2 regions of the Roseibium sp. RKSG952 genome follow, and region 1 is predicted to be linked to the other one. Evidence: riboswitches for the same ligand, from Rfam matches in the RefSeq annotation. Region 1 holds a riboswitch; the other holds the start of a gene.
The links. Region 1 has a riboswitch for cobalamin ahead of E1297_RS45425 (aromatic ring-hydroxylating dioxygenase subunit alpha). Riboswitches for the same ligand answer to the same signal wherever they lie in the genome.
Positions count from the first base shown of each region.

Region 2: linked by a shared signal. The riboswitch ahead of E1297_RS48280 (DUF1636 family protein) and the one ahead of E1297_RS45425 (aromatic ring-hydroxylating dioxygenase subunit alpha) in region 1 are both predicted to bind cobalamin.

Region 1 covers NZ_SMMF01000962.1:280,026-298,499, reverse strand. Annotated here, with positions in the region: gene E1297_RS45510 (cytochrome-c peroxidase) at 1-662, opposite strand, end outside; gene E1297_RS45505 (FixH family protein) at 722-1,099, opposite strand; gene E1297_RS45500 (amidohydrolase family protein) at 1,096-1,902, opposite strand; gene E1297_RS45495 (dioxygenase) at 1,924-2,790, opposite strand; gene E1297_RS45490 (TRAP transporter large permease) at 2,801-4,105, opposite strand; gene E1297_RS45485 (TRAP transporter small permease subunit) at 4,102-4,653, opposite strand; gene E1297_RS45480 (C4-dicarboxylate TRAP transporter substrate-binding protein) at 4,684-5,757, opposite strand; gene E1297_RS45475 (OsmC family protein) at 5,787-6,242, opposite strand; gene E1297_RS45470 (malonic semialdehyde reductase) at 6,261-6,926, opposite strand; gene E1297_RS45465 (fumarylacetoacetate hydrolase family protein) at 6,923-7,807, opposite strand; gene E1297_RS45460 (YciI family protein) at 7,892-8,278, shown strand; gene E1297_RS45455 (GntR family transcriptional regulator) at 8,321-8,986, shown strand; gene E1297_RS45450 (peptidase S41) at 9,457-10,632, shown strand; gene E1297_RS45445 (hypothetical protein) at 10,924-11,253, shown strand; gene E1297_RS45440 (autotransporter domain-containing protein) at 11,567-12,568, shown strand; gene E1297_RS45435 (hypothetical protein) at 13,073-13,336, shown strand; gene E1297_RS45430 (hybrid-cluster NAD(P)-dependent oxidoreductase) at 13,627-14,709, opposite strand; gene E1297_RS45425 (aromatic ring-hydroxylating dioxygenase subunit alpha) at 14,715-15,968, opposite strand; cobalamin riboswitch at 16,050-16,254, opposite strand; gene E1297_RS45420 (AMP-binding protein) at 16,573-17,994, opposite strand; partial or broken gene E1297_RS45415 (hypothetical protein) at 17,987-18,474, opposite strand, start outside.
Region 2 covers NZ_SMMF01000963.1:430,080-432,629, reverse strand. Annotated here, with positions in the region: gene cobW (cobalamin biosynthesis protein CobW) at 1-506, opposite strand, end outside; gene E1297_RS48280 (DUF1636 family protein) at 503-883, opposite strand; cobalamin riboswitch at 962-1,172, opposite strand; gene E1297_RS48275 (LysR substrate-binding domain-containing protein) at 1,245-2,129, opposite strand; gene E1297_RS48270 (NAD(P)-dependent oxidoreductase) at 2,246-2,550, shown strand, end outside.

The DNA of each region.
Region 1 (18,474 bases):
TCGTTGTTAGAAAATCTCGGACCGTTGTGGCAAAACACACAATTCCCGCGCCCTAGAAAGAGCTGTAAACCTCGCTGGGCGGCTTCGGGATAGTTCGACGCTGCCGCCAGATCACGTTGTTCCAGGGCATCACGAAAGTCGTCAAACTGTGTCCGGTCGGTAGTTAATGTCTCCAGATAGGCCGATATGGTTTTGGCAGTATTGACCAGCACAAGTTCTGGTTCTTGGTTCTGGATGCCACCGAAAATAGCTTCAAAATCATCAATATAGGCACTCTCAAAAATGGCCGATTTTAAACTCTCTTTACTGTGCGCCATCTCTTGTTCTTGGATGATCGGATGCAAACTGGCTGCCCAAAGGTTGTCGCTCTTGCCGCCCCATCCATACCAGCGGAGACCGGCCAGATTTCTCAGTGATGGAGTATTCCGATCTAACAGGACACGACCAAGCGCCCGGGCCTCGGACGTGGTAAATGCCTGCCCAGGATCGTGACAGCTCGCGCAGGCAAATGCTCCGTCGACGGACAACACCGGATCATTGAACAATGCCTCTCCGAGCGCGATCGCTCTGACATCGTTTGAAACCCTGTTGCTTGGATCCGAGGAGACGGATGGTGGCCATGGCCCGAAGGACAGCGTTTGTTGAATTTCGTCTTCAGTCAACAGGACTTCTGCGTGCACTGAACCCGTCAGGACTATTAGCGCAGCTGTCAGCAACACCTTCATTTCAACTCAACTTCGGACGTGTACGATACCGGTTCCCCACCGAAGCCAACATCAACTTGCAGCTCCCATAAACCCGGCATGTGAAACAACATGTCATCGACACGGAACAACCCGTCGCCTAACTCTGTGACCTTAGGGACGTAGTTCATCCCGTGTTGGTGAGCAGGCATGGTTGCATCGACACGAAGCGTGTCGATGGCAATTTCATCGCAGACTGAAATCAGAATGGAAAATGGTTGGGCCAAAGGGACTTCATCCACGACCATATGCACTTCGGGTGCGTCTAGAACTTCGGAACTCAATCGCTGCCCTGTCGCTTCACAAGCAACAGCCATGCCGGAAGATATTAGAAACAAGGCAACCCAGCGGATCATTCTGATGCCAGCATACGTTCCGCATTGGCATACGCAATGTTGTCCGCGATCTGGTCCGGAAGCAAATCCAGCCATTCGCGCGAAAAATCAGCATGAGGGCCTACGTAATACCAACGTTCCGGTGCGAACGTATCTGTTCCGACCATGAACCGATCAGGATGGGCTTCGAACGCAGCTTTCCAATTCGGGTCGATACTGCCTCGTGAGACCATGTCCGAACGAAATGCCAGATCGGCCCAAAGCCTAGGATAGGTATCTAGAGCATCGACAACACTAGCTGGGTCGTCAAAGCCAGAATGGGCCCACAAAACCCGCGCCTCTGGCCAGGTTTCGAAAATCAAGTCGACGGCCTCGCGATCACCGTGGTGGTGCAGGATTAGGTTCTTCTCCTTTGCAAGTGCGATCATGCGTTGGATAACCGGCGTTTCGATGTCGTCTCCATAGGCGTGGAATTCACCGATGGCTTGGTATTCGTTCTTGGACAGATTTGCTTCCAAATAGTCGATTACAGTTTCATCGTGCATCCAGGTGTTGATCTCACCGCGGCGACGGTAAGGGCGCAGTGCCGGAACAACGATATCTGGTGCTGCGGCCAACAATAGTTGAGTGCCATTGTCATCCGAGCTGGAGACCAGGGCTTTACGAACTCCCGCATCCCGAAGGATTTTGGCCACCTGTTCAGGAGGAACCAGTTTGACGGCATCGTGGCTGTAATGAATATGCGCGTCAAAGATCGGGCGCTCTTCTGCGATAGCAGTACTGCAAAACAGCACGGCACCTAAAATGAAGATATGTTTCAGCACCTCAAGCCTCCTCAATATCGTTCAACCTCTGGCAAGCCTCACGTCAAAATTCACGTGCAAGAAAGGCTCGGTGATCTTACCGGAAAGTTCCATGCCATCCGGAAATTCTGAAACTGGCCGTTCAACATAGGTCATCACCAGATCGTCCCGAACACCAAACACCGTATCCTGATCCAGATAGGGGTCATCATCCGGGAAAATTTCGGTCACCAGAGATCGGTACCCCGGAGCCTTGACGATAAAATGGAGGTGTGAGGGCCTCCAAGGATGGCGGCCGCAAGCGCGCAGTATGTCGCCAACTGGCCCGTCGGACGGCACCGTGTACTCCACCGGCTTCACGGTCGTGAACGCGTAACGCCCGTCGGCGCCAACCGTCATTAAGCCGTGAAAAGAGTATGTGTCCTGCTCTTCATCCTGACTTGCATACATTCCATTTGGCGCAGTTTGCCAGATGTCGAGCTCTGCTCCGGCAATGGGATTGCCTTCAGCGTCTCGGATTACGCCTTCGGCGAGCAACACCGGCCCACCATAGTGGCGCTTCATATCCCCACCGACTGGCAGCGCGGGCGCGCCGGACACGTGAAAAGGACCAAGCACAGATGAACTTGTTGCTTCCGGACTGGAATGTAGCATGTCCACCAATGAGGACAGGCCCAACACGTCCGAGGCCAACACGAACTCATGCCTGTCCTCGGATTCCACGGCGGCACATCCCTCCAGAAGCGCAATCCCGGAGCGCCACTCGTCATGCGTTAGGTTGGTTTCCCGCGCGAAGTCGTGGAGGTGTTTGACCAGGGAGCCCATGATTTCACGTGTCCGTGGATCGGTGTCTTTGGAAAGATAACCCATGAACACGTCAGTGATATTGTCTTTGGTGACAGAGCGCATCTTGGCCTCCTTAAATCAGGGCAAGGCTGAGGATCGGGAACTCGATCAGAATAAACAGGACGATCAGCATCACGAACGCAAAGGGAAGTGCGCCCATGAACACATCCTTGAGCGATATTCGGTCATCGTTGATCGTCGATTTGATGACGAAACAGGATATACCTAGCGGCGGGGTCAAAAGTCCGATTTCGGCGCCGACCACGGTGATGATCCCGAACCAGATCAGCGACATGTCCAGGGCTTCGGCCATGGGCAAGAACAACGGGACGACGATCAGGATGATCGATGCAGTATCCAGCAAAGTCCCTAGAAAAAGCATCAACAAAACGTAAAGCAACATTATCGACCAGAAGGACGCCGAGTTCCCTGCAAGCAGGTCCTGCAACTGATTGGGCAGCCCGGCCAGTCCCAGCATGCGGCTGTAAATTGAAGCTGCTGTAATCAGGAACAAGATCGCGGCTGTAATGTGACCGGTTTCCAGCAACGCGTCCCAGAACGCTCTTGGTGTCATGGACTTGCGTACGACTGCGATCACGAGCGCAACCAGTGCCCCGGCGGCACCCGCCTCGACAGCGGTTAGCCATCCTGTGTAAATGCCACCGAGCACTACCGTGATAATGAACAATGTGGGCAAGGTCTTGGATGCGATCTCGCGTCCGGACATCCATTCGGTGTCGTCGACGACCCGGCCGCCCACAAATGCAGGTGTGAAGCGGCCCATCAACCAGATCGCGCCCACATAAGCTATCGCCAGCATGATACCGGGTATTACTCCCGCCAGAAACATGTCCCCTACGGACTGTTCGGCGACAAAGGAATAGATGATCAGCATCGCCGAGGGTGGAATAATCATCCCCAAAACCGACGACCCGGCCACAACCCCAACCGCAAAACGTGGATTATATGCCTGCGCCATCATCTGCGGGACCGAGACCTTGGTGAACACGGATGCGGACGCAATGGACGACCCGGTAACGGCCGCAAACACGGCATTTGCTCCGACGGTCGCCATTCCGATACCGCCTTTGACCTTGCGAAATCGCATGGTCATGACCTCGTAAATATCCCTGCCTAGTCCCGCTTTTGAAACGATGAGCCCCATAAAGGTAAACAGAGGGATTGTCGCGAAACTGTATTCCATCGCGCTGTCGCCCACCGCAACCTTCAGCAGGTTGAGCGCAAGCGTGAAGTTGTCCCGCATCAGCCAGATCGACACGAAGGAGACCACGCCTAAAGCAATCGGAATGTAGACGCCCGCGTAAATCAGAAAGACGATGGCAACGACCGAGATCAGGCCAATCTCAATCGGCGTCATTCTGCGGCCTCGTCATGCTCTGGGGTGCGAATAAGTTGCGGGCGGTCCTGCGCCGTGACGACCTTGAGCAGGAAGATCACGCAGGCAAGCGCAGTACCGCACGCGATGACCAGTTTGACCGGCCACCATGGCAGTGTGAAAAGACCCGGAACTCCGAAGTAGTCCTGCGTTTCCCACATATGCAGGAATTCCGGGAAGGTCACATAGGCAATTAGGCCCATGAAGATGGCCGAAATCGCGTTGATAATCCGCCTCAGATTCGCGGTCAGACCGGGGCGTCGATGGTGCAGCAAGTTCAGAAACCCGTCCGAGCGTGTCAACCGATCCACTCTTACAACGTCTGCCAATTGCAGAAAGACGATCATCACGACCGAGAATTGCACCATCTCATATGTTCCGCGCAGCGGAGCCGAAAAAAGACCGCGCGCAATCACGTCAATGTTCAGAATGACCACCAATGCAAGGACGACAAGTGTTCCCAATGCGTTGGCGGCGATTGCGAGCGAATTGGCGACCCGCGACAAGCCAGCAACTGCGGTCTTCAGCATAAATGGCCCCTTTCGTGGATCGCCGGCCGGTTATTCAGCCGTCCAGTCACGCACACCGGTGAAACCGGCATCTTGAAGCTTACCGAGATAGGCAGCCAGCATTTCTGTTCCCTGCTCACCGTTGTCGTTCAGCGTCGCAGCCCATTCCTGTGCGACATTCGGCATGGCGTTTGCCCAGGCGGCACGGTCTTCGTCTGAAACTTCGACGATGGTTCCACCCGCTTCAACGTATGCGTCCCGCGAAGCAGCAGCCCGGTCCATTGCGATACCTGCGACGTGGTCCCGGTAATCAATGGCGACGGCCTTCAACACGTCTTTGACTTCGTCCGGCAGGCCTGCCCAGTAGTCGGCATTGACGGTGATGGTCTTGGAATTCACGGCCCCCAGATCAGCCTTGAGCATGTATGGGGCCACTTCCGCGATCTTGAACGTCTTTGCAGCTTCGGGCCAAAGCATGCCGCAATCGACGAGGCCGGTTTGAAGCATATTATAAAAATCGGTCAGGCCTCCGCGCACGCCTGCCGCATCCTTTATACCTTCAAGGTAACGCAAGTTAAGACCTGCACCGGCGATCTTACGACCTTCAAGATCGGTAACCGAAGAGACCGGCTCTGTGCAGAAAATCTGATACGTGTCGAGAACAACGCCAGTCGCCAGATAGACTTGGTTCTGAGCCGCAAACTCATTCTGCATCGCAGGATACTCGCGTGCAATTTCATCCACAGCCTTGGCCACAGCGCGGGAATCCGACGCCACGAAGGGTGTCGAACCCGAAATGCCCTGACTGGGCAGTTTCGAGGAATGGAAGATGGTTGTGACGATACCAATGTCGCCAAGGCCAAGCTGAATCCCTTCCAGAACGCCTTTCGGCTTAACGATTGAACCGCCGTAGTTCTCTTGCCAGTTCATCTTATAGTTGCCGGAATCACCCAGCCGTTTGTCTACTTCTGGAATGAAGAAGTTGGTGAATTCTTTCACCCACAACGCGCGGTCGGGATAGCCATCAATTACGACGGCAGAGATGGTCTCTTCTGCCGCGAGGGGCATCGCCATGACGCCTGCCAGAGCAGCGCCCGCTAGGCTGCGTTTGGTCCAGTTTTTCATTTCTCTCCTCCCAGAAAGTTGGATCTTTTTTATTTTTTAGCTTTGACCCAGTTGACGGTCAGGTCCGTGCCTGCCGCTTCAAACAGTTTTGCGATGGCGCAATATTTAGCTGTCTCCTCGCCCACGCGTGTCAGCTCCTCCTGACTGGCGTGCGTCTCACAATTCACGGTGAGTTCGATTTCCGGAAACGGAACATCGATCTCCTCTTCCATCAGCACACCACGCCGGTCCAACCTGCATTTCGCGTCGATTGTCACACTGCCGAGGTCAACTCCCAACCGATGTGCGTTCTTGTGCCCGATGACATTCGTACAGGCGATCAGGGCTGCCATTGCGGTTTCGGTCGGAGACGGACCAAGATTTGTCCCGCCGCGTTCGACGGGTTCATCGACAACAACATCAAGATCGCGAATTGGTATCTCAGTCCGCGCATGAGTCGGGCACTGAGCTGTCGTGCGGTACGTCACGACAGGTTTTACTTTCATAGCCACAGCGTCACCTCCTCATGCATAAGAGCAAACCTTTTCGAATGGGAAGCGCGGCAGCTTGTGAAACAATCCTGTTTCATCTGCGTAACCCAGATTGCACAAGAAGTTCGACTTGAGCGTCGTTCCTGCAAAGAATTCCTCGTCGACAATTTTGTTCGAAAAGCCTGACATCGCACCGACATCCAACCCGACCGCTCGGGCGGCGATCATGAAGTAAGCGCCCTGAAGTGTTCCATTGCGAAACGCTGTATCGGCTACATATTCGGGATTGCCTTCAAATAATGGCCGTCGGTCTTCGTGCGGGAAAAGAAAAGGCAATTCCTTCCAGAAGTCCATGTCATAGGCAATGATCGCCGTGACCGGAGCATCCATCATCTTTGGTACATTCTTCGGCTTTAAAGACTTTGCAAGCCGCTCTTTCCCTTCAGGACTTTTCACGAAAACGAAGCGTGCGGGCAACGTATTCATGCTGGTCGCGCCGTTGATCGTGATGTCGTAGATCTCTTCAAGTATGTCGTCAGAAACAGGCTTGTTGGTCCACGCGTAGTGCGATCTGGATTCGCGCAGGATCAAGGCGATCGCGTCATCCGACAAGCGTGGAATGCGCTCGCGCAGATCGCGGTGATCTTGCTGCGCCTTGGCGCGAAGTGCCTCCAGCTCTGCTCCGGTTGGTGCGCTCATGCTGCGGCCACCTTGGACTTGGCGTCTTTTTCGTCAATGATTGGGCTGGCGCAAATTCCAATGCCTTCAATCTCGACCTCAACGGTTTCGCCGGGCTTCAACCAACGGGGATTGGGCTTTTTGGCGTGCCCGACACCAGGCGGTGTTCCCAGAGCAATAAGGTCTCCGGGCTCAAGAGTGGTGTACTCTGAAATCGTCGCTAGGACCTGACGAACGCCCCATATCATGTTGGCAGTGTTCGAGCTTTGAAGGATTTCATCGCCCACACGGCTTTCGATCTTCAGACCTGACGCTCCTTCGGGCAGTTCGTCTGGCGTTACAGTGAATGGACCGATCGCACCTGTGTCATCAAAGTTTTTGCCGGGCGTCCATTGAACGGTTTTGCGCTGATAATCTCGCAGTGACCCGTCATTGAACACGGTGTAGCCAAAAACATAGTCCAACGCAGCCTCTTCCGAGATACGGCGGCCGCGTTTTCCAACGATCAGCATAAGTTCGGCTTCGTAGTCGAGCTTCTCGGAACAGGCAGGCCGCACCATAGGTTGCCCTGCCGCCATGATCGAGTTCTTCCCGCGCATGAACAGCGTCGGATATTCCGGGATGTCATACCCGCCTTCCTTGATGTGGTCCGTGTAGTTCAACCCCATGCAAATGATCGTTCCAGGAGCGGCAACGGGCAATGCCGGAGTGATGGAAGACACGGGCACAGTGTCTGCGGCGTCAATTTTGCTGGCAAGTGAGTCGGCCAGTTCGGGCTTGGCTATCAAACCCATCAAATCCGAACCGACAGCAGGGTCCAAAGCCGTTAGATTCACTGCGTTTTCGCCGTTTACAGCAAAAACCGCTGTGCCTTCCGAAGTCTCTCCCACCAGGTATTTCATTTTCACCATCCATCTCAGTTCGCTTGATTTTTGCCGACTATTTTGCATTATGTCAAATAATATCGATATTTTTGGAGAGTGCCGATGGTCGCCTGGTCAGACTATAAATCAGAAGCAAAAAACCGTGGCGCACTTGCTTTGGAGCTTTACGTTGCACACAGCACACCGGCCAAAACCCCGGAAGATGTAAAGGCTTCGCTTCCAGATCACTTAGCGTATCAGGCGCGGCTTGAGCGTTCGGGGCAGCTGGCTTTTGCCGGACCTATGTCGGATGAAACCGGGGAACATATGCAAGGCATGGGCTTGATCATCTATCGCGCCGACAATCTTGAAGCCGCCCGAAAGCTGGCCGAGGACGACCCCATGCACAAAAGCGGAGCGCGCAGCTTTGTACTTCGACGTTGGATGATCAACGAAGGCTCGCTGAACGTTTCAATTGGCCTATCGACTGGAACGAGTGCCCTCAGCTAAGAGCACCCAAGAGTTTGCGCTGGTTAAAAGGAACAGCCGGATATGGATCCCATGCTTGATACAGAGGGCAAAGAAACATCAGCCACTCATGGTGCGTATCGTAGGCTGCGCGAGATGATCCTGACCGGCGAGCTACCTCCTGGACAAAAGCTCAAGATCGAGCAGCTTCGCGGGTTACTGGATACCGGCGCAAGCCCGGTTCGCGAAGCACTTAGCCTTTTGACTTCGGACATGTTGGTCGAGCGGATTGATCAGCGCGGATTTCGGGCAGCGCCAGTCAGCAAGTGTAACTTCGAAGAAATCCTGCTGTTGCGATGCAACCTTGAGGAAACTGCGCTTCGCGCCTCCATCGCCAATGCGGATGCGGCCTGGGAAGATCGGCTTGTCCTGCGTCACCACCATATGAAAAAAGCTGGCCAGAACGAGGCGCACGATTTTGAAGATGCCCACAAGGCCTTTCATATGGCCTTGTTAGCCAATTCAAAACTGCCGCTACTGCTAAGGTATTGTTCGCAGCTTTACGACCTGAACATTCGCTACCGCTATCTGGCGGCCGGCGGTTCGAGCTACAAAAAGCGAGACATCGCCGCCGAACACCAGCAAATCCTGGACGCGGCATTAAATCACGACGCAGATAGCGCAACTCAGCACTTGATCGATCACTATCGTAGAACAGGTGAGTATCTGAGTAGTCAGATGAATTCTTAATGTGCGACGAAGTTGGTTTCTGAGCGATCTGTTGAACCAATTGTTTGACCGCCCTAGCCACAGGCCTGGACTAGACGACAAACGACCAATTGAAGAGCTTTGCGAAGAGCTATGTGCGGCCGAAGGTGAAGTATCGGGCTTCCTGCTCGCTTCCACGGTTCTTGGTGGATACCAGACCTTGAGCGACCCGGTGAAACTAGATTTTTTAGCTATTTGATTACTCAACGCCCGTAGATGCCTTCATTGGCAGTTTGACGTCCATTGGGTGTATGTCGACGTTGCAACGAACTGCAAAAAATCTCTGAAGGGGTGTAATGTGAAGCGCTCTTTGATTGAGTGCATCCCTAATCTGCAGATCAAATGATCCATCGTTTCACCCCGTCAGATAGCCGACAATACTCCTGCATGCAGAGAACGTCGATTTCGATGCCAATATGGACATTGACGAGCGGCTATGCGCACCTTGAAACATGTCGCTCACGGAAGACCTGGACCTAATATTAGAAACTGCCCTGCCAACCGATCTCAGCTTTCGGCAGATCGAAAGGGCCGTGATAGACAACTGCATTAGCGAAACCCGGCGATACGCTTCGGAGGGCTCTATCGAAGCTTTTCTGATGTCCGCGATGCGCCTATTGGCGCTTCCCCAAAATGGACACACACGGCTGATCCCGAATGATGCGATCTCGGTGCTACCGCTGCGGTTCGTGAGTGTGGGGCGTTCAGTTCAAGTTATTGGGGCGCCACCAGGGATAACTGCACCGCGAGGAAAACTGATCGCAGTCAATGGTGCAACTTTGAGCCAAATCGAAGCCATTGCAGAGAAATTTTTGGCGGGAACGTGCCAAAGGAAACGGGTTATCGGACCGATACTTCTGGCTTGGCCCTACGCTCTGACACGTTTGGGTTTTTCGTCAAACAGCGGCACGACCGAGTATCGTGTGCAGGGCGAAAATGGGCAGATTACCAACCTGAAAGTGGAAAATGGAAATACTGTCCCTGGATCGATGCTCTACCCAAGAAACGAACACGGCAAGGCTGATCCTGCCTGGGAGCCCCAAACCTTTGTGGAGTTTAAGGACTGGCAAGATCTCGGGTTATCAATAGCATTGCCAAGTTTCTTTGATCCGAGCGAAAGCGCGCTGCCTAAAGCCATCTCAGATGCAGCGGATCACGTGCGCGCCTGCTCGGACAAAACCCTATTAATTGACGTTCGCGGAAACACCGGTGGCGATTTTCTTCTAACGATGCCCTTAATCGACGCAATCTCGCAAAGCGCAAGTAAGCAGATTGTTGTGCTTGTCGATAAATTCACGTTTTCCGCAGCGATCGTGTTTGTCGCCATCCTCAAACATCGTTTGGGAAACAGGCTCAAACTCATTGGGGAGGAAATGGGCGACGGGTTGACGTTCTTTGCCGAGGGCGGGTTGCTTGATTTGCCGATGAGTGGAGCGGTCGTTCGATACTCATCAGCCTTTCACGACTGGAAGAACGGAACGTCTGACGAAACCACACCAGCCGATATCGCGCAACAAATCGTACCCGCAGGAGAACTGAATTTGGACCGGAAATGGGTCGCAAGGCCTGCAGTTGAGGATGCACATGGCGCGTTCTACCAACGAATTCTCAAAGGCATGAATGGTTAGGTGTAGAGAAGATCTACAATAATGTCGGTGTATCGAATGCTGCGCGGGGTACGAACCACAATAGTGCGCATTCTATCGGCTTCCATCAGTTCAGTTTTGCGAGATGCTGTTGCAAATTCAGTGTTGGCTTGACTGAGGTCGAGCCTATTTCAGGAGCCGTCGCAAACCAGCGTTAGCTTGATATCTTTCCACAAAAGCTTGACGTGTCAGCGCAATAAATCTGAACCGCAGATTGCCAGATTGGTCTCACACACAGCGTATCAACCACGCTCAACTGAAGGGGACCAAGAAATGAAGAAGACACTGATTACATCCGTCGTCGCGCTCACCATTGCTCTGAGTGCTGGAATGTCCATGGCCGGTCCGCTGCGTGACCACAGCCAACGCAGTTTTACGGGGGAAGCTCTCAAAACCGCTGCAAAAAGAAACAGCAAATACAAGAAGGCAGATATGTACTATGAAGCCTTTACATCATCCACATCGTCTGGCGCGAACTGGAGCTCGGAACTGCCTTATGTTGTAGTCATTCCGGTTGAGGACAATGGCAACTACACTTGGATTTTTGGCAAGACGACGGGTTCCGACCTGTCTGATCAGCTGATCTGGATGAACTACCGGTAGCCGAGTGTTGATCCAGGCAGATCAGCCCTAAAAAAGCGACGTGTCGCTATATAACTCCGGGCCCCGGTCTTTCACTCCGGGGCTCGGCTGCGCTTGTCAACGTCAACCTATTCTGGTTCGAGGGGGGCGTAACCTCATCTACCCGACAGCGACCGTCCCACTGCGAAAAATGCGAGCGGGCGCTAGATTGATGCCATTTCTCAAAGCCCTGACGTGCCAGCGCAATCAATCTGAGCCGCAGATTGCCAGATTGATTGCACACACAGCCTACCAAACAGGTTTAGCGTAAAGGCACTGAGAGATGAAAAACGTCATGATCACATCCGCTATGACACTCGCCATTGTCATGAGTGCCGGAATGTCTATGGCCGGTCCGTCACGCGACAGCCTAAGCGGGTTTGCACAGGGTATTCGTCCATCAGAGAACAGCATCAAGGTGTTCCGCACTGCGACGCAAAGCAACGGTTCCAAAGCCCTCACCGTCGGCCAGGCGCTGCCTGAGTTGTCGACGACCGCAGGACCAACGTTCTGGGTTGAAACCAATGGTGAACGCGACAGCTATGATGTCGGTGCAGGAGAGATGAATACGAACAGCGGCAGCCTTCGTTATGGTGCGAATTTGCCTTTGGCTGAGGTCGCAGGCGGACAGGTGTTCGGCGGGCTGGAATTTGGCATCGGTAGCCTGTCATCGGACGTTGGATCCAACTTTGCCAACGCCGATATCTCGGCCGACGCTTACGATGCAACGCTTAGCGCGCTTTGGGTAGCGGATAGTCAGTTCTATGTCGAAGGGCAGCTTCGCTATGGGTATTTCGACGGCGAGATACGTCCCAACGGCGGGGCAGCCATGGATGCCGACGGCAGTGGGTATGAGATATCTGTTGAAGTGGGTAAGCCCTTCAAGCTGCAGAACGAATGGACGCTCATCTCGCAAGTGCAGGTCATGTACAGCGATATCGACATGGACGATGTCCCTGATCGGATCGAGGGTGGTCGGATCGGATCCCTGGTGGAAGGCGACACATTAACAGCCCGGGTCGGACTGCGCGCTGAACGTGCCATAGCAAACAACTCAATGCTCTACGGTCAAATCGATTTCTACCATACGTTCGACAACACGACTTCGGTGGTATTTGGGCAAAATACAGTATTCACCGAGCGCGGTCAGGACACAGCGGTCCTGACCTTAGGCAGCAATGTCCCTCTGTCGGATCGCTCGCAGTTCTATGCTGAGATCACCGGTGAAAGCGGATTGGGGAGCAGCTCGGATGACTACAGCTTCGGCTGGAACATCGGCTTTGAGGTCCAGTTCTAAAGCGAAATGGTGTTCAGGCGTCAGCTTGATGTCTTTTCTCAAAACCTTGACGTGTCAGCGCAATAAATCCGGGCCGCAGATTGCCAGATTGGTTTCACACACAGCGTATCAAGCACGCTCAATCAAAAGGGACCAAGAAAATGAGAAAGACTCTGATTACATCCGTCACCGCATTCGCCATTATTCTGAGTGCTGGAATGTCCATGGCTGGCCCGTTGCGCGACCACAGTCAACGCGGGCTTGCACAGGATGTTCGTTCGTCAGTTTCGCAAACATTTGACGTTGCTGGCACAACTGCCAACAACAACCAAACAGACAAAATGTCTGCTTCTGTCCCCGGTTCTGTGTTTATGTGTTCTCGCGGCGGACCCAACAAAGCTTTCGGCTCTGACCATCGCTGTTCATTCGACTTGTATCCGAACATTCCTGGGCACTGATCAATCATCGAACCCGTGTGAAAAATTTGTGTTGATCCAAACGCTCTTAACCGAAAGGGACCAAAATATGAAAAAGGCACTGATTAATTCCGTCACTGCGTTCGCCGCTATTCTGAGTGCTGGAATGTGCATGGCTGGCCCGTTGCGTGACCACGGCCAACGCAGCAATGCACATGATGTTCGCTCAGCAGTTTCACAAACCCGCACGCACGCTGATACAAAACCCAAATACCCCCAAACCATCAAAAAACCTGCCCGCGGTTACGGTTCGACCTCAGAAAACTCGATTGATGAAGATTGCGTTGATGCATGCACTGATGCCTTGTCATAAGCACACAGAAGTCTTTCCGGCGGATGCTTGAAGTTGCGTTTCATCGACAAGCATCCGCGCAAAACTCGTATAACTTGGTGATGTTGGTAATACCTGAGATCATTTCGCGATCATCTTGGCAGGCATACAGGGACTGTCCGGCTCACAGTTTTGTTGGATTTATAGATCTTGAGATCACCTTAAGCCGTTCGAACACTACCTGATGAGGTACCTGTCCAAACTCGAAGCCAACACATCGAAACCGCAGCTGGTGTCAGCCATACTGCGGTTTCGATAGTGACACGAACCACCTAAACCTCGACTTCAACCTTGCCTATAGCGTTCGAACAGCAGGCCAGAATATAGCCCGCCTCGATGTCGTCTTCCGATATTCCGCCATTGTGGACCATGTGAACCTCGCCAGAGGTTTTCTTGACCTTGCAAGTTCCGCACACGCCGAAAGTACATCCCGACGGAATGTTCAAACCAACCGAGCGCGCGGCGGCGAGGACCGTATCGGTTTCGGCTACTTTGGCAGTCACACCCGAGGTCGCGAACAGGATCTCGGCATTGCTGTCATCGTCGAGGACAACGTCATCCAACTCAGGTAGATCCGCCTCAGTTTCTACCGGCGCGCCAAAGCTCTCCTGATGGTAGTTGTCCATATCAAAGCCAAGACCAGCCAGAGCTTCCCGCACCGCCTGCATGAAGGGCTCAGGGCCACAACAATAGACCTCGCGCTCAAGGTAATCAGGCGCCATCAGACCCAGCATCAACTGGTTGAATTGACCCTGATATCCCGTCCACGGACGGTAGCGATCCGGCTCCTCCACAACAAATTTCAGATCCAAACCATCAGTACGGCTGGCCATCTGCTCTAACCGCTGCCGAAAGATGATCTCGGACGGACGTTTGGCGCAATTGATGAAAACGACATCCAGATCACGACCTTCATCCCACATACAGGTGGTCATCGACATCATCGGGGTGATGCCGGAGCCAGCCGAGATAAGCAGGTACTTTCCTGCCTGGCTTTGGGCGTTGGTAAACAGACCCCCAGGCCCAATGGCCTTGAGGCGCATACCGGGTTGAAGGTTGTCCAGCATCCAGCGCGTTCCGATACTGTCGGCTTGCGCTTTGGCAGTGATGGTTATCGACCGTGGCCGCGACGGCGATGATGAGATCGTATAGGTGCGATGCACGACACCTCCGGGTTGACCCGGAGCTGGGATTTCGAGCGTCAGGAACTGACCTGGGTGATAGGCGAACTGCGCACCAGACGGGGCACGGAATGAAAAACTGGCGGTGTTCGGCATCTCGGGCACGACAGAGACGCATTCCAGCATTTCGCCATCCTGCCAGATGGCCGAAGAGAGCGTGTTCAGATCTTTCATCAGCCTTACTCCGCCGCCATTGTGTCCGGCGCCAGGCGAGCCGACAACGTGCTGCAATACCAATCCACGAACTGCAGCACGCCGGATTCCTGAATAGGTGAATACGGACCAGGTACATAGGCCGGGCTGTTGATACCCTGCTGGTTATCCTCGACCACCTGGCGATCTTCGTCATTCGTGGCGACCCAGACTTCGGTCAGACGTTTCACGTCGTAGTCTACGCCTTCAACCGCGTCCTTGTTGACCAACCATTTGGTAGTGACCTCAGTCTCTGTCGGGCTGATCGGAGTGACTCGGAAAACAAGCGAGTGATCGGCAAGGAAGTGGTTCCACGTGGTCGGATAGTGGAACTTCAAAAGCGATCCCGCATCGGCAAAGGGCGACCGACCCAACCAGCGGCGCACGGCAGACTTTCCGTCCATCGTATAGCTCTCAGCGCCTTCTTTCAGCGGCATACGCGCCAGACGGTATTGACCGTCTTCATTCAGGTAGAACTGCGATGGCATGCCCGCAGCCTGACACCGGTCGAAATGGGTCTGCATGTAGGCTGGTGTCTCACCACCTTCGATCCCTGTAACGCCCGGATCGTCAGGAAAAGTCCGGCACAGAGCAGGATGGTTGCCGCCACAGTGATAGCACTCGCGGTTGTTTTCCCAGACCAGCTTCCAGTTGCCGTTCTCGATGATTGAGCTTTCAAAGGCGACCTTGGCATTCCCGAGATCGTGCGGCTCAAGATAGGGGCGCGCGATATTAGCGAACGTATCGAAATCCGGGGCGTCATCCGCCAAACAGATATATACTAACCCGGCGAGCTCGCGGCAGTGAACTGTCTTCAATCCATGCTGTTTGGGATCGAAGTCCGGCCCCATGTCACGGGCCCATAGCAATGAGCCGTCAAGTTCGTAGGTCCACTGATGATACGGGCAAACCAGCTTCGGCGCATTGCCTTTTGCTGCCTTGCAGATGATCGAACCGCGATGACGGCACGTGTTGTGAAACGCTCGTATCTGGTTATCGGAGCCGCGCACAATAATCACTCGGTAGGCGCCTACATTGTACGTAACGTAGTCGCCCGATTTCACCAACTCACACGCGGGAATGGCAAACAGCCAGTCGCGATAATGGATGGTTTCAAGGTCGGTCTGAAAAATCTCGGGATCGGTATAAAACGCCTGTTCCAGAGCATAACCCGGGTTTCGACGCGCCAACAGGCTTTGGATATTGTTCACTTCTGGCTCTCCTGCCGCGCCCCGCGGCATTGCTTGGGCAGATGACAAGGAGGAACCGTCCGGAGGCGTGCGAGGATCACGTCCGAAACCCGTGCCCCCACCGCCACCCGCGGTTTGACATATCTGAGAGGCTGGTTTCCGGACTTGAAAGGGACTTGCGCCCGGTTGCGACACCTTCCCGGGATCCTCGTCCCAGTGGTTGATTGTCGAACCTGACCTTCCTTACCGTTGCGGGGGCAGTGCCGGACTTACACCGGCTTCCCAATTCTCCGCTGCCTGAGAATCAAACAGCGGCACCTCACGAATACCAAGTTATTTCAGCCGCTTTTAACCGCTGAAATACTTGCGACATTCGCGGACGCAAAACAGACATCGGATTCCTCGCACGCAAATCAATACGTTCTATTGTTCTCCTACATCCAATCCTCAAATGGTTTGGCCCAGACCGATCAGTTCCGACAAATGCCTCTAATGAGCCCAAGCTGCGCCTTAGATTTTCTCTCAGTGCGGCGGGTAGATCTACTGGCAGTTGGTTATTGCAAGTTGCTGGACTTTTCTGCCGACTAGCCGGCAGGTACAAAACTGTGCTCGACTGCGGTTTCCCGTCGGAACACGGAAGGGAAACTACCGAGGATCAACAACCCAACAAGTGAGCAAGTTTTACTCGGTCAACTTTGGAATTGTGGCGTTTGTCCATTGGTATTTTTCTCACGTGGATCACTTTGGCAATACCCAGTTCCTGCGCCAGACTACTCCAGTTTGATAGCTGACCCGCGTCACCTTCAATGCATAAAGCGGGGCTTTCTTCGAAGTTCATAAGCGCACTGTTTGTCACGCCCGGCCATTGCCGGGCTGCAATTTCGATTGCGAAAGGAAAGGTGCGACCAGTCGGGGTTCTTACATCGCTCCCCAGTCTACCCAGCAACCACAAACGGCCCCGTTCATCCAAGTGACCCACATCGCCAGTTCGATGCCATATCGTGGTGCCGTCTTTGATTTTGTTTGCCTTGGAGTGCGTGGGATCAAGATAGCCATCATTTACATGATCGCCCGTGACCTGAACTTCATCGTTTCGAATTCGGAGTTTGATTTGCGAAACCGGAAACCCGACAAGAAGCCCCTTGCCTGCGGCCATTTCACGTTGGTCAACTTCGGAGATGTCACGCACATCAAGATGCGCAATCGGTTCAGCTTCGGTTGACCCATAGACGCAGACCACGTCCAGACCGGAATTGGAGAGCAGCCTCTCAACCAGGTCAGGAAACACCGGGCCGCCGCCGGTGAAAACCGTGTGCAGTTGGCCGGTATCTTTACACTGCGCAAGTTTTTCGCACAAAGACGGTGGGATCAGAAGCCGTGTAACTTGCTGCTTCGATATCCAGCCCGCTAACTGCTCGGGAGATAGTCGATCCAGATTGCTCATTTTCCAATTCGGCAGAATAGTCGTACGCCCGGCCGCAAGGTTTATCAGGGTGAAAACCGGGAACGCAACCAGATCCCGTTCAACTGCATCACTGTTTAGAAGCGGCGCAATGGCATCATGTTGCGCCATCAGAAACGCGTGACTGCGGGGTATGGCCTTGGCTTTACCTGTGGTGCCGGAGGTGAAGGAAATGAGCGCCGTGTCACTGTCATGAACAGTCGCGACTCCGGGGTCACTGCGGGCACTGCCTGGTAGTAAAAGACGCAGCTTAAACAGTTCCGGCACAACGAACTTCAGCAAAGCAAAGTGACCTGATGCGCAAAAGGCCTTGGGTTGGGTCGTTCTCGCTGCGTGACGCAACCCCGCGAGTCCCATCGCCGGTTCAGGCAAAACCACTGTTGCGCCCAATGACCATAAGGCCGCAAGGCTAGCGTAAAGATCAGCGTTGACCGGCATCGCCAGTAGAACGTGATCGCCTTGGCCAACTCCCCTGCGCTTCCACTTACTGGCCAATTGCTGTGCTCGTATCTGCACCGCACTAAAGGTGATCTCGCGACCGTCGCCCTCAACAATGGCCGTCCGGTCCGGGTGTCGATCAACCGCAATGGCAAAATGGTCCAGCAGGTTAGCCATCCAGACGCAGCCCAAACAGGTTGTACCGCCGGAATACCGTTGCCCCTTCGACAACGCTGCGATTGGCGGATTGGTTGTCATCATGGATCAACGCGTGGATGGCGGTGTCATAGCCAAGCCTCAGGGCTGACATATGGAATTGACTAGCCAAATGGCGACCTGCGCCACGTTCAAGGCTTGCATAGGTTTTTAAGATTGCCGCTGTCGGGTTTGGGCCTTCTGCATAGTTCGGGATGCCAAACAGAAAGCCCGCCAATGAGCCGTCCGGACGCCGGGCAAAAAAGATAAGCTCGCGCTTCAACATCGGAACGACAGGCATGTACATAGAAAGAAAATCACACTCAGAAATAGGCTTATAGAAGGCATTTCGGGAAAAAGCCTCAACAGATAGATGATACACTTGCCGGAATAATTCTTCGGGGTTGGTTCCGTCCCAGGGCTCGACATTAAATGCGTCGGTTGCAGCAGGAGAAGACTTGG
Region 2 (2,550 bases), on a different contig from region 1:
TCGGACAGGGGCGTTTCATGGTCGATCGAGTCGTCAGCCAAGCGCTGTGCATCCACGGCTTCGACATTCGGAGCAAAGCGACCGGCGGCCACGGCCTCGGCATCGGCCAGAGCGATCACGCCGTCAACGGTGATCTTGGAACGGATATCCGGCCAGTCGAATGCCTTCAGCAGCGGCTTGGGCAGCGCGAGTCCGGAGGTTTCAATCAGGATGTGATCGGGACGCGGTTCCAGCGCCATCAGCGCTTCGATAGTTGGGATGAAATCATCGGCCACGGTGCAGCAGATGCAGCCATTTGCCAGTTCCATGATGTTTTCCGCCGGGCAATCGGGAATGGCGCAGGATTTCAGGATGTCGCCATCGACGCCAACGTCACCGAATTCATTGACAACAACGGCCAGACGTTTGCCCTGCGGGTTCTGCATCAGGTGCTTGACCAGTGTGGTTTTGCCCGAGCCCAGAAAGCCGGTGATTACAGTAACGGGAAGTTTTTCGAGGTTGCTCATTTCAGGGCTCCAATCGGGGGAATGCGGGCCGCACAGTTTTTGCGGAAATGTTCAGGGCGCTCGCGCCATTTCACAAGGCCGTCTTCGGTGGCGAGATATTTGGTGACGCCTTCGACGATGGTCTCGACGTGGTCGGTTTCGTTGAGGTTCTCATACACAAAGGTCCAGCGGGATGGTCCGCCACGCAGTACGATCGAACACCCCTGATCGCAGTTCGAAAGGCATTCAACGGCCTTAAGATCAATGCCATCTGGCAGCTCGGCCTCGGTCAGCGCTTTATGCAATAATGTGCCGGGGCGCTGGTCATCTTCCTCGATAGGAAGGCCACGCCGACAGGTGGTGCAGACCAGCAGTTCAACTGGTGTCGTCTCGGTCACGTCTCTCATCCCCCCTTCACGGTTTTCGGGGGACGGGGTATGCGCGGGCCTTGGCCCGACACCGGAACACCCCGTCCGGTCTGGTCTTCGGGCGTTGGCAGGTCTCCCGGCTTGCGGATGTCAGAGGTATCCTCTGGCAGGTGTCCTGCCTTCCCGGCCTGCAGGCCAGTGGCTTTGGGCACCTTCTCCGGTCACGGTCGCGGGGGCGGCTGCATTTGACGGCATTCCATACCGCTGATGCATTCCCTTTTCATCTGCTTGCACAGACACCAACGAAAGGGACATGCGGCAAGCAAAGGGGCGTTGTCAAGCGAATGGAGGCGCTCTCAGATCACCGAGATGGAAAAGCGACTTGCAGTGGTCAGTCAGCGGCATCCGCTTTGATCCGTTCTTGCAACCAGGTCTCAAAGAGGCGGGCAGAGGCCGTCGGGCGGGTCGCGCCGTCTGAGCGGATCAGGTAATGGGACTGAGCAAAGGGAATCGGTGGTCCGGCGATCTGCAGGGGCGCACCCTGCGCAATCGCATTCCGGGCAAAGCGTTCAAGGATTGTGGCGTAGCCTGCTCCCGCCATCACAAGTTGCAACGCGGTGACCGTGGTATCTGCCGAATATTGCGACTGAAGTTCGGGCTGGTGAATGCCATGCGCTTCAAAGTATCGCGCCCAGTTGTCTTCATACCCAAGGATATGGATCAGAGGACTTTCACGGAACTCTGCCTTGCTTGGCGCTGTGGTGCCGGATCTGCAAACCGGAACAAGGAATTCATCCGAAAGTTTCTCTGCCCTGAGCCCCGGCCAGTCGCCATAGCCCAGACGAATATCGATATCCACATCGCTGGAACCCATGGTGTCATTCCAGATGTGAGTCACCAATCGCACAGGGATGTCGGGATGTTGGCTGGCGAATTCAGGTAGTTCGGCAGCCAGCCAATAAGTCATGGTTGAAATTGCCGCGCGAATGGTCAGCGTCTGCTGAGACGCTGGGCCAAACAAACTGTTGGTCGAAAGGGTTATGTCAGACAGAGCGCGCCGAACGGTCAAAGCATAGGATTGGCCAAGCTCGGTCAATTCCAGTCGTCTTGCCTGCCGAGTGAAAAGAGGTTGGCCCAACTCGGCTTCCAATGAACGGATATGCAGGGATACTGCGGTTTGTGTCAGACCCAGCTCTTGCGCGGTTGCAGTGAAATTCAGATGCCGAGCGGCAGCTTCGAAACTACGCAGCCAAGAGGGGTTTGGTAGACGATCCATTTATCACCAAAAATTTTTGCCCATAAGCTCGATTATTATTCGTTTCATTTGCAGGTTATCAAGGAGGATACTCCGCGTGAAAACGGTTCGGGCATAGCCCATAGGGAGGATTCGCAATGAAGGTTGGATTTATCGGTCTGGGGAATGTGGGGGGTAAGCTCTCGGGTTCGTTGCTGCGCAACGGGGTTGATTTGACAGTTCATGATCTGAACCCGGATCTGGTTGCTGAATTTGTTGCGCAGGGTGCCAAGGCTGCTGAAGGTCCGACGCAACTGATGCGGGATTGTGATGCGGTTATCACCTGCTTGCCATCCCCTGCGGCATCGGATGCCGTGATGCAGGAAATGCTGCCAGAGGTTGGTCCGGGCAAGATCTGGATGGAGATGTCCACCACAGATGAGGCCGAGGTGAAACGGTTGGG